DNA from 3 places in the Pseudomonas sp. ZY71 genome. Region 2 is predicted to be linked to each of the others. Evidence: predicted binding sites of a transcription regulator. Region 2 holds the regulator's gene; each other region holds the start of a gene.
The links. The regulator FliA, encoded in region 2, starts transcription of late flagellar genes. The targets are predictions, from matches to a motif close to CTAAAGTTTNNNNNNNNNNNGCCGNTAA.
Positions count from the first base shown of each region.

Region 1: motA (flagellar motor stator protein MotA) is a predicted target of FliA. The motif match lies at 2,462-2,489, and genes of this name have one in related genera.
Region 3: flgM (flagellar biosynthesis anti-sigma factor FlgM) is a predicted target of FliA. The motif match lies at 2,130-2,157, and genes of this name have one in related genera.

Region 1 is NZ_CP144274.1:584,133-588,289, reverse strand. It holds gene VY732_RS02540 (sterol desaturase family protein) at 1-370, opposite strand, end outside; gene motB (flagellar motor protein MotB) at 462-1,538, opposite strand; gene motA (flagellar motor stator protein MotA) at 1,542-2,393, opposite strand; gene VY732_RS02525 (HDOD domain-containing protein) at 2,560-4,098, shown strand; gene rhdA (thiosulfate sulfurtransferase) at 4,141-4,157, shown strand, end outside.
Region 2 is NZ_CP144274.1:1,814,363-1,818,519, forward strand. It holds gene flhF (flagellar biosynthesis protein FlhF) at 1-918, shown strand, start outside; gene fleN (flagellar synthesis regulator FleN) at 1,035-1,865, shown strand; gene fliA (RNA polymerase sigma factor FliA) at 1,862-2,602, shown strand; gene VY732_RS08055 (chemotaxis response regulator CheY) at 2,769-3,140, shown strand; gene VY732_RS08060 (protein phosphatase CheZ) at 3,159-3,947, shown strand; gene VY732_RS08065 (chemotaxis protein CheA) at 4,002-4,157, shown strand, end outside.
Region 3 is NZ_CP144274.1:5,013,708-5,017,864, reverse strand. It holds gene VY732_RS22260 (MFS transporter) at 1-344, shown strand, start outside; gene VY732_RS22255 (flagellar brake protein) at 417-1,163, opposite strand; gene VY732_RS22250 (flagella synthesis protein FlgN) at 1,252-1,719, opposite strand; gene flgM (flagellar biosynthesis anti-sigma factor FlgM) at 1,768-2,094, opposite strand; gene flgA (flagellar basal body P-ring formation chaperone FlgA) at 2,243-3,004, opposite strand; gene VY732_RS22235 (chemotaxis protein CheV) at 3,087-4,019, shown strand; gene cheR (protein-glutamate O-methyltransferase CheR) at 4,066-4,157, shown strand, end outside.

The DNA.
Region 1 (4,157 bases), 1.2 Mb from region 2:
AGTCCAGCCCCAGCGAATAAGGTGTCTGTCCGATCGAACTGACCTGGACATTGGTGCCACCAAGGAATACCGCCAGCCCCGACGCCACCAATCCGGTAATCCCCAGACGTTTGCGTTTGTTGAGCAGGATATTCAGGGTGCCGAGGCTGAACGACAGCACCAGACCGAGCAACAACGTGGTGCGCGCGAACTGCTCGTCATAGACCTTGCGCAGTTCGGCTGTGGTCAGCCATTCGGGAAACAGAAAGCAGAACACCGCCAGCAGGCTCAACAGCCCGAGGGTGGCGGAAATATAGCCACTGACCCGCCCCTCGCCAAATTTGAAGGGTGCGTTGCCATGCCGTTGAAAATAGGCTTTGAGTCTTTCCATTAACTGATCTTCCGTGATTGCGAAAACTGCGACTGGTCATTGCGACGCAGGCAGATACAAAAAAGCCACGGTGACCGTGGCTTTTTGTGGATCACTGCTTCGGCGCGGGGGCCGGGGCAGTGGCTGGCGGAGCAGCGGAGGCAGGTGCCGCGCTCCCCGGTTCAGCCGGTTTCGGTACGGCGTCGTCGAACAGGTTCAGGCGTTCGCGCAGTTCGTGCGCAGGCACCGGTTGCTGATCCGCCGGCAGTGCATTCGGGTCAACCGGCGCTGCCGGAGCGGCGCCGTTCTGACCTTGATCCGCCGGTTTCGCCGGATCCGCACCTTGCGCACCTTCAATGGCCGCCTGGGCTTTCTTGGTCAGCACCACGATATCGATACGACGGTTAACCGGGTTGAACGGGTTTTCCTTGTCGAACAGCGCCGACGAGGCATAACCGACGACCCGCGCCACTTGCGCATCCGGATAGCTACCGGCGATCAAGGCACGACGCGCAGCGTTGGCACGGTTGGCCGACAATTCCCAGTTACCGAAATCACCGGTGCCGGTGTACGGCTTGGCGTCGGTGTGGCCGCTGATGCTGATCTTGTTCGGCACCGCTTTGATGGTGTCCGCCATGGCCAGCAGGATGTCTTCGAAGTACGGTTTCAGGCGTGCAGAACCCGAGTCGAACATCGGCCGGTTCTCGGCGTCCATGATCTGGATGCGCAAGCCGTTCGGCGTGATCTCGAAGAGGATCTGGTCCTTGAACTTCTGCAGTTGCGGGTTCTCGTCGACCTTGTTCTGCAGTTCTTGCAGGAGCAGTTCCAGACGCTCCTTCTCGACCTGCTCGGCCATGCCTTCAACCTGCTCGGTGTCGACCGTGACCTTGTCAGGCTGCGGTTGCGACTTCACTTCCGGGTTGAGGGTGTTTTCCGGCGCCAGAGTCGGCGTACCGCCCAGGTCAATGATGTACGGCGTACCGCTTTCGGAAAAGCCGACCGGGTCTTTGAAGTAACCGGCGATGGCGATCTTCTGCTCCGGCGTGGCGGTGGACAGCAGCCACAACACCAGGAAGAACGCCATCATCGCCGTGGCGAAGTCGGCGAAGGCGATTTTCCACGCCCCGCCGTGATGCCCGCCGGCTATGCGCTTGACGCGCTTGATGATAATCGGCTGATTATTTTCCATGACTTAGCGACCGCGAACAGCTTGTTCCAGCTCGGCAAAGCTTGGACGGTGGGCCGGGTACAGCACCTTGCGACCGAACTCGACCGCCAGCGACGGTGGCATGCCGGAAGCCGAAGCGACCAGCGAGGCCTTGATGGCTTCGTAGACGTTCAGCTCTTCCTTGGCATCGTGGGCCAGGGAATGCGCCAGCGGGCCGAAGAAACCGTATGCCGCGAGAATACCGAAGAAGGTACCGACCAGTGCCGCACCCACGTGCAGACCGATGGACTTCTGATCGCCTTCACCCAGCGAGGCCATGGTCACCACGATACCGAGTACCGCCGCGACGATACCGAAACCGGGCATGGCGTCGGCGATGCCGTTCACCGCGTGGGATGGATGCTCGAGGTCTTCTTTCAGGCTGTACAGTTCCATGTCGAACAAGCCTTCCAGCTCGTGCGGGGCCATGTTGCCGGACGACATGATGCGCAGGTAATCGCAGATGAACGCGGTCATGCGTTCGTCTTTGAGCACGGCCGGGTACTTGGCGAAGATCGGGCTCGCGGCAGCATCTTCGATGTCGCCTTCGATAGCCATCATGCCTTCGCGGCGGCTCTTGTTGAGGATCTCGTAGATCAGCCCGAGCACTTCCAGATAGAACGTGTGGCTGAAGCGCGAACTGAACATGCTCAGGGATTTCTTGAGCACGTGCATGGTCATGTAGCCGGGGTTGGCCTGCAGGAATGCACCGAGTGCAGCACCACCGATGATCATCACCTCGAAAGGCTGGATCAGGGCGGCAATCTTGCCGTGGGAGAGCACGTATCCGCCGAGCACGCTCGCGAATACGACGATGATGCCGATAATTTTAGCCATAGGTAGAAAGTACTTATTTAAGTCGGGTTCAAGGTCATATTCGGAAGTTAAAAAATCTCTTCTTCTACTTATCGGCAAAACTGCGCCAGACTATAGCCAGTTCAGGCGAAAAGCCAATTTAGCCCATGCCGGGCGCGTCTACAGTCAGTGAAGATCCCGTCCAGACATGGCTAATGAAACGAACGTCCCACACGCAAAACCGACCACCCTCGACGGCTGGGTAAAGTTGCTCGATGGCGTGCGACTGCCCGTGCCGCAAGAGTCTCACGACAAGGTTTGTCGGGCGATTCGTGATAACCGCAGCTCGTTGCGTGACATCGCCGACCTGATGCAGGACAGCCCGGCATTGGCCTTGAGCATTATCCGTGAGGCGAATCGTCACACCCACGGCACAATGGCCGCACCGGCGGAAAATCTTGAAGTGGCGATCAATCGCCTCGGCCTTGCGCGCACAGAAGAACTGCTGGCGCGGTTGCCCGCCGAGCCGCAGATGCAAATCCCCAAGGCCCTGCGCCAACTGCAAATGATCAGCCAGCACGCGACGCAACAGGCCAACGGTTTTTTCGCCAGTCGCCTGGCGCGGCTGTGGCAGGACATTCATTGGGGCAGCCTGCTGTTTCTGTCGCCGCTGTGGCCATTGGCGCTGACGTATCCGCAATTGCTCGAAGAATGGGAGCTGCGGGTTATCCACAAGGGTGAGTCAGCCCGCGTAGTCGAAAAACAATTGTTTGGTGTACGCCTGCTGAAAATCGCAGAAGCGCTGGTGCAAACCTGGCATCTGCCGATCTGGGTGCAGCAGGGTTATAAATTGCTGCTCAGTGAACAGCGCGAACTGGTGAAAGTCCTGCGCATCGCCCGTGACAGCGAACACCCACTGCGCCAGCAGAATCGCCTCGACGATGACCCGACCCTGCGCCGCTGGCTCAATCAGCCAGCCAACACCGTGCTGCTGGCCAACGGTCTGGCGCTGTCGGCACAACAAGCCTGGGACAGTCCGCACAGCGAACGCTGGCAGTACCTGACCAGCCTTTACCTGCAAATCCCGATGGACGAAGTGCAGCAACAACTGCACCAGCAGGCTGCCAACAGTGCACGCCAGCATGCAATGCCCGATCTGTGGCACCCGGCGGTTTCGCTACTGTGGCCATGGGGCACGCACCGTTTGCCGGCGGGTATGTTGCCGGCCGCTGCGCCGAGCGCTGAAGACCTTGGCCAATGGCGCCGCCAATGCGCCGAACTGCTCGCCGAACCGAGCCGCTTCACCAATGCGATGAGCCTGACCGTCGCCGCTCGCGATGCGCTGGTCGCCAGCGGCATGCGCCGGGTGATGATCCTGATGGCCGACCGCACGCAGTCGAATCTGCGCGTGAATCAAACCGCCGGGCTGCCGAAAGAAGCGGCGGCGCTGAATTTTGTCGTCAGCCAGAGCAGCGTGCTGCAACGGCTGTTGGCACAACAAGCGCAAGTGCGGATTACCCCGGACAACAACGCACAATTCTCCGCCCTGCTGCCACCGAGCCTGCGCACGCTGTTTCGCGGCGAGCATCTGTTCCTGCGTTCACTGGTGAATAACGGCCGGGTGATCATGATTGTGGTTGCCGACCAGGGCGGCGGGCCGTTCGCCGACATCACCGTGCAAGCCTTTGGCAAAACCGCGCAGTGCATCGAGAAAGCCCTGCACAGCTTTAGCAGCCGTGGCCGATGAGGCTGCGCTACAATCCTCCCCTTTGTGCCCTGGAGACCTCACATGTCTGACTTCTCTGG
Region 2 (4,157 bases):
TTTGAATTGAACAGCCTGCGCGAGCTGATGGAAGTTCAGCTCGGCACCCTGGCCTGGAATCAGCTGCAAGGCAGCCGTCCGGCGCAAGCCAATCTTTATCGCCGTCTGCAACGTATCGGTCTGTCCGGCCCGTTGTCGCGCGATCTGCTGGCGATGATTACTGATATCGAAGAGCCGCGTCAGGCCTGGCGCATGCTGCTGGCGCACTTGGCGCGGATGATTGCCGTACCGGAAGTCGAGCCGCTGGAAGAGGGCGGTGTGATTGCCATGGTCGGCCCTGCCGGCATGGGCAAGACCACTACGCTCGCCAAGCTGGCAGCGCGTTATGTGCTGAAATACGGCGCGCAGAATGTCGCGCTGGTGAGCATGGACAGTTTCCGTATCGGCGCTCAGGAACAACTGAAGACGCTGGGCCGCATTCTCAATGTGCCAGTGACTCACGTCGATCCGGGCCAATCGCTGGTGCAGGCGCTGGATCCACTGCTGCGCAAACGCGTGGTATTGATCGATACTGCCGGCCTGCAAGCCAGTGATCCTGCGCTGCGCATGCAGCTGGAAAGTCTGGCCGGGCGTGGCATTCGTTCAAAAAATTATCTGGTCTTGGCAACCACCAGCCAGAAACAGGTTCTAACCGCCGCTTATCACAGTTACAAGCGTTGCGGGCTAGCCGGCTGCATCCTGACTAAACTGGATGAAACGGCCAGCCTTGGCGAAGTGTTGAGCCTGGCGATCAGTCATGAATTGCCGGTCGCGTACCTGACCGATGGCCCACGGATTCCGGATGATTTGCATCTGCCGCGCCGTCATCAACTGGTCAGCCGCGCCGTCAGCGTGCAAATGCAGGAAGAACCCAGCGAAGAAGCCATGGCTGACATGTTCGCTGATATCTATCACAGCCCGACCAAGCAGGTAGGCTGAGGTATTCATGAACAGTTTTTGTACCTACATCGATGGTCTGCCATGCATTGTTCCGGTTGTGAACGCGCAGCCAGTAATGTGGCCTCCGTCTATGCAAGACAAGGTAAAGAAATAACATGGGCAGCATGCATCCCGTACAGGTGATCGCGGTGACCGGCGGCAAAGGTGGCGTCGGCAAGACTAACGTGTCAGTGAACTTGTCGCTGGCGCTGGCAGAGCTTGGCCGTCGGGTCATGCTGCTGGACGCCGATCTGGGACTGGCGAACGTCGACGTTTTGTTGGGTCTGACCCCTAAACGCACACTGGCCGACGTGATCGAAGGCCGTTGCGAATTGCGCGACGTGCTGTTGCAAGGCCCCGGTGGCATCCGCATCGTCCCGGCCGCGTCCGGCACGCAAAGCATGGTGCACCTGAGCCCGGCGCAACATGCCGGTCTGATTCAGGCGTTCAGCGACATCGGCGACAATCTCGACGTGCTGGTGATCGACACCGCTGCGGGTATTGGTGACTCGGTAGTCAGTTTTGTACGCGCCGCGCAAGAAGTGTTGCTGGTGGTCTGCGATGAGCCTACTTCCATTACCGACGCCTACGCGCTGATCAAGTTGCTCAACCGCGATTACGGCATGAACCGCTTCCGCGTGCTGGCCAACATGGCGCAGAGCCCGCAGGAAGGGCGCAACCTGTTCGCCAAGTTGACCAAGGTCACGGATCGCTTCCTTGACGTGGCCCTACAATACGTCGGCGCCGTGCCTTACGACGAAAGCGTGCGTAAAGCGGTGCAGAAGCAGCGTGCTGTGTATGAAGCCTTCCCGCGTTCCAAGTGCGCGCTGGCGTTCAAGGCGATCGCGCAGAAGGTCGACACCTGGCCGCTGCCCGCCAACCCGCGTGGCCACCTTGAGTTTTTCGTCGAGCGCCTCGTGCAGCAAACGGCAGGGCCCGTGCTATGACCGCAAGCGGTATGAACTACTACAAGAAGTCGGCACGTGACGCGCAGTACGAACTGATCGAGCGTTACGCGCCACTGGTCAAACGCATTGCCTATCACTTGCTGGCACGTTTGCCGGCGAGTGTGCAGGTCGAAGACCTGATCCAGGCCGGAATGATCGGCCTGCTCGAAGTCTCGACCAAATATGACGCCAGCAAAGGCGCCAGTTTCGAAACGTACGCGGGCATCCGAATCCGCGGCGCGATGCTCGACGAAGTGCGCAAAGGGGACTGGGCGCCACGCTCGGTTCACCGCAATACCCGTATGGTCAGTGACGCAATTCGCTCAATTGAAGCTAAAACCGGCCGTGATGCTAAAGATCACGAGGTTGCGGCCGAACTCCAATTGAGTCTCGACGATTACTACGGGATTTTGAATGACACCTTGGGCAGCCGCCTGTTCAGTTTCGACGATCTGTTGCAGGACGGCGAACACGAAGGGCTGCACGAGGATGGCGCGAGTGCTCATCTTGAGCCGTCACGCGATCTGGAAGATGAACGTTTCCAGGCGGCGTTGGCGGACGCGATTGCCAATTTGCCGGAGCGTGAGCGACTGGTGTTGGCGCTGTACTACGACGAAGAGCTGAACCTCAAGGAGATCGGTGAAGTCCTTGGCGTCAGTGAATCGCGGGTCAGCCAGTTACACAGCCAGTGCGCGGCCCGTTTGCGGGGGCGTTTGGGGGAGTGGCGAGCGCGCTGAAGGCAGTGTGGGGACACTGCGAACGAGGCTGGTGCGGTGATGAACGGCACCGGTCTTGCTCTGTTGTGCTCCAGACAGTCTTCGAGTGCTGCGCCGATTGATTGAAGTGGCGCGTCCAGGTGCTGGGCGCGTTTAAGACTGCTTGGAGGTCGAATTGAACAAAGACATGAAAATCCTCATCGTTGATGACTTCTCAACGATGCGGCGGATCATCAAGAACCTGCTGCGTGATCTTGGGTTCACCAACACCGTCGAGGCTGACGATGGCGTGACTGCCATTCCAGTGCTCAACAGCGGCAGCATCGACTTTCTGGTAACGGACTGGAACATGCCGGGCATGACCGGTATCGACCTGCTGCGCCACGTGCGTGCCGATGAAAAACTCAAGCACCTGCCAGTGCTGATGGTGACTGCAGAAGCCAAGCGCGAGCAGATCATTGAAGCCGCTCAGGCCGGTGTAAACGGCTACGTAGTCAAACCTTTCACGGCTCAGGCGTTGAAAGACAAAATCGAGAAGATTTTCGAACGCATCGGCTGATGAACGCGCGGGGGAGCTATGGAGCATAACGAATCTTCACAGGGCGATTTCGAGTCGACCCTGAAAAAACACGCGGTCGAACTGGTCGAAAGCCTTGAAAAAGGCAGGTTCGGCGACGCTGTGCAACTGATCCATGAGCTCAATCAGACCCGTGACCGTGGCCTGTACCAGGAAGTCGGCAAGCTCACACGTGAACTGCACAGTGCGATCGTCAACTTCCAGATCGACCCGAACATGCCACAGGCCGAGGAAGTGTCGCAAATCACCGACGCCACCGAACGCCTGGGCTATGTGGTCAAGCTGACAGAGGCCGCGGCCAACCGCACCATGGATCTGGTGGAAAGCGCCACGCCGGTGGTCAATGGTCTGGCTGACGAAGCCCAGACTTTGAGCGCCGATTGGGGGCGCTTCATGCGTCGCGAGGTCGGAGCTGAAGAGTTCCGTGAACTGGCGCGCCGGGTCGACGGTTTTCTGTCACGCAGCAGCACGGACAACCGTGCGGTGTCGAGCAATCTCAACGACATCCTGCTGGCCCAGGATTACCAGGACCTGACCGGTCAGGTGATCAAGCGTGTGACCCAACTGGTCACCGAAGTCGAAAGCAATTTGCTCAAACTCGTGCTCATGGCCAGTCAGGTCGACCGCTTTGCGGGCATCGAACATGACCGCGCCGCGATGCTTGCAGAAAAAGATCCACAAAAACATCTCTCGCAGGGTGAAGGTCCGCAGATTCATGCCGATAAACGAGAAGACGTTGTGTCCGGTCAGGACGATGTGGACGATTTGTTATCCAGCCTCGGGTTCTAGTGTTTTGGAATTTTAGGTTTTTTGGGTTTTTAGACCTGTAGGAGCACCCCATTAATGAGCTTCGGCGCCGATGAAGAGATCCTTCAGGATTTCCTGGTTGAGGCCGGCGAGATTCTTGAGCAACTGTCCGAACAACTGGTCGAGCTGGAAAGCCGTCCGGATGACGCAGATCTGCTCAACGCAATTTTTCGCGGTTTCCACACTGTAAAA
Region 3 (4,157 bases), 3.2 Mb from region 2:
TGCTGATGAAGTTGTTCGGCAGTCAGAGCCTGTATGCGTTCTTCAGCTTCTTCGCGCTGGTGCTGGTGTGGCGGATCCGGCCGAAAGCCGTGACCAATCTGCATCAGGTCGACGATGCGCCGCTGCATCACGTGGCCATGCCGGACAGCATGTCCAGTTCGCCGCTGGTGGCAGCCCTCGATCCTCGGGTCGATGAGCAAGTGGTGCAGGAGCAGATGGTGCAGGACCCGGTGCAGACCCCAGCAAATCCCGAGCCTGAACCTGCTACGCCGTCAGAGCCTGCGGCAGAAGGCGAGCCGGATACCGATAATCCCGCGCCCGATCTCAGTGGCGGCAGACCCTGAACTGAGCAAAAAGCACCGCGCATAAAAAAGGGCAGTCCCCTCAAGGACTGCCCTTTTTATTGGCCGGACAAATCAGAGATCGTCTTTGTCGAAACGGCGTGCTTCACGTTGCAACTGATACACGAAACGCTCAACGTTGCGCGCTGCCTGACCACTGATGTTGTGGAAGCGCAGGCCGGCAAAGGTGATGTTGAGTTTTTCTTCGAAGTGCAGATAGCGCAATTCGACGGAGGTCGGCTGGTTGCCGAACAGTGGCGGCGCGATCAGGCGGTCATAGACTTGGCCCAATTGCAGACGATCAGTGATATCGCCTTCGAAACGCAGCTTGCAGCCGGTCGCGGAGATATCCAGCAGTTTGCCGTTGATCGGCGCCTTGAGCTTTTCGCCGCCCAGTTCAACGCTGACCAGATCAGTCAGTTTCAGCGCGGCGCGGAAGGCATTGCGGCGCTGGTGGTAAACCACTTCAGTCGGCAGCTCGCCGGTGTAGAAACGATCACCTTCGGACTCTTCGATATTCAGCGTGCCGGTGCATTCCCAGGCAATGCGCACACCTTCATGAAAACCTTCGACCTTGAATGGTTCGCCGGCCAGCAGAAAGCGTTCGCCGTCACGCGGGATCATCTCGTCCAGCGCGATCGAAGCGCTGTCGCGGTCGACTTTGATCAGGTAGCTCTGGAAGCGCTGGCTGCGCTCATGAAAGGTGATGATCAGCGGATCGTGGCTTTCTTGCAGCTGGCGCAGGTTGCTGGAGATTTCCAGTGGCGTGGTAAGCACCTTAGGGGGCTGCGGAGCATCATCCGCGCTGAGGGCGTTGGACACGGTTTATCAATCTCCAGACAAAATATGACGACTAGCCAGCATTTTGCCAGCATGTTCCGCGGGTTGATAGAGCTGGCGCATCAACGGCTCATGCCTGGCTGAGCGGACGCGGTGTGGCGGGTTTGGCAAATGTACCGCTGGCGTTATAAAGCGCTGGCGCTTCACCACCGGTGAGGATCTTCAGCTGATTGGCCGTGGCGGCCTGCTGGATCTGGATCGACTGGCCATTCTTGACGTTGGCGGCCTGACATTGAGCGATCAGATCGGTCAATGCGTCGCCTTGCGTCAACAACTGCTCGCCAATGCTCGACTGGCCAGCCAGTTGCGCAAGACCGCTGCGGTCTGTCGGCAAGTTGAGGCTGGCGAGTATTTCGCTGCGTTTGCGGCCATGCTGTTCAAGCAGAATGATCAATGCCTGTTTGTGCGCCAGAATTTCTTCCAGCAGGGGCATGTCGCGACCGTGCAACGCGAGAGATTCGGTTTGCAGCAACTCCAGCAATTGTTGAGCTGGAGCAAAGTCGTCGTTGATCAGTTGCAATAAATTAGTGTCGTGCATGGCTGGCCTTGGGTGTTAAGCGTCCAAAAGCCTCGCGCCGGCAAAGGCCTAGCGCTGGGCTTCGAAGTTGAGCAGTTTGCTGGCTACACGGTTGCTGTCGACTTTATAGCTGCCATCGGCAATCGCGGCTTTCAACTCGGCCACACGGGCTTTGTCGACAGCAGGTTGATCGCGCAGCTTGTCAGTGACCTTCTGCAACTGTTGAGCCTCATTGCTGAGGTGTACCGATTCCCCGCTTTTTGCGGTACTGGCCGGTTCGGCCTGGGTATTCAGCGGCGCGGAGGTGCCGGTTTCGGCGGTTTCCTTGGCGTTGCTGGTACGTGTACTGCCCGTAAGTGACGAGGAGCTGTTCAAACGGCTGAAATCGATGACCATGATAAAAACCTCTGGGAATTTGGACGCTTGCCATGTTTTCGGCCATCCCCTGGAAAACTTTAGGCACATTTACAATGAGCCTTGCATGCGCCGGCGCGTGTCCTGCTGCGGCACAGTTTAGGGAACAGCCGGGGTCAGCGCCAGTTTTCTACATCGCGACTTCCACTTGGCCCGGCGCGGTGACTTGCGCCTTGATGACCCGTTGCGAGTTGAGGTTTTTCACCCGGATCTGCTCTTTCAAACCGCCATTGGCCAGCGCTTCCCCGGGCATGCGCACGGCGAGCGTGCCGCTGCGGGCGGTGATGACCACTTGATCGCCTTTGCGAATGACTTCGGCCTGTTCCAGATGAACCAAGGTGATGACCTGATCGGCTACCGTTGGTCGGGTTAATTTCTGCCCGATCGCTTCGTCTACCGAGGTCAGAAAGCCTTGGTTGATCGTACTCACGTCGCGCTCACGCAGGGTCACGTCCTGTGGTTCGATAATCCCTGCACGTTTCAGCGGTCGGGTGGTGGTCACGATCTCGCGAAACAGGCGGACTTGAGCGGGCACGAACACGGTCCAGGGCGAGGCGCCTTCGCAGCGAACCTTCACGGTAACCCGGCCCAACGGACGTGCCGGACTTTCCAAAGTCGCTGTCAATTCCTTGTCGCACATAGGCATGCGCATACGGGGGTCGAGCTGGTTAACTTCGATTTCGTAGCGGCCTTCCGTTTGACTGGTTGCCAGATAGTCTTCTACGGTGAACTCAAGAAAGCCCTGAGTGACGCCGATAAGCATGTCAGGCAAGGTAACCGCATCAGCAATGGCAGGGCTGCCAGCAAAAAAGCAGCAAATAGCGCCCGCAGCACAAAGCCCTCTGCGGAGGGGAGATGTCAGGCGTCGAAAAAATGTCGTTTGAGCGTTCATACGAGTTAAAAAGCAAGCGCCGTGCCGTTTAGCAATGAATGTGCGTCGCAACAACACTTGGCGTTGGTGTAGGAGTCTGGGCATGGCTGGTGTAATGGATTCGGTGAACCAGCGCACGCAACTGGTAGGGCAGAATCGCCTGGAGCTGTTGTTGTTCCGTCTTGACGGTCAGCAGCTCTATGGAATCAACGTGTTCAAGGTGCGGGAAGTGTTGCAGTGCCCGTCGCTGACGTTGATGCCCAAGTCCAGTCCTGTCGTGTGCGGGGTGGCAAATATCCGGGGGGCGACCATTCCGATCCTTGATCTGGCAATGGCCACCGGTTCCGGAGCGTTGAAAGACAAGAACAACCCGTTCGTGATCATCACGGAGTACAACACCAAGACCCAGGGTTTCCTGGTCCGCTCGGTGGAGCGCATCGTCAACATGAACTGGGAAGAGATTCATCCACCGCCCAAGGGCACGGGTCGCGATCATTACCTGACCGCTGTGACTCGGGTGGACAATCAGTTAGTCGAAATCATCGACGTCGAGAAAGTGCTGGCGGAAGTTGCGCCGACACCGGAAGCGATTTCGGTGGGCGTGGTCGATGTCGAGACCCAGACCAAGGCACTGTCGTTGCGTGTCTTGACGGTCGATGACTCGTCGGTGGCGCGCAAGCAGGTCACGCGTTGTCTACAGACGATCGGTGTCGAAGTAGTGGCGCTGAACGACGGCAAGCAGGCGCTGGATTACCTGCGCAAGCTGGTCGACGAGGGCAAGAAGCCGGAAGAAGAGTTCCTGATGATGATTTCCGACATCGAGATGCCGGAGATGGACGGGTACACCCTGACGGCGGAAATCCGCGGCGACGCACGCATGCAAAAGCTTCATATCATCCTGCATACTTCGTTGTCCGGGGTATTCAATCAGGCGATGGTCAAGAAAGTCGGTGCTGATGACTTCCTGGCCAAGTTCCGCCCTGATGACCTGGCATCCCGGGTAGTCGACCGGATCAAAGCAGCAGATATCAGCTAGGAGCGTTTTGCTCCTGGCGGTCAACACGATTTAAGAGGCGGCATCATTGTCTACGGGTAATTTGGATTTCGAACAGTTCCGGGTCTTCCTGGAAAAAGCCTGTGGCATTTTGCTCGGTGAAAACAAGCAATACCTGGT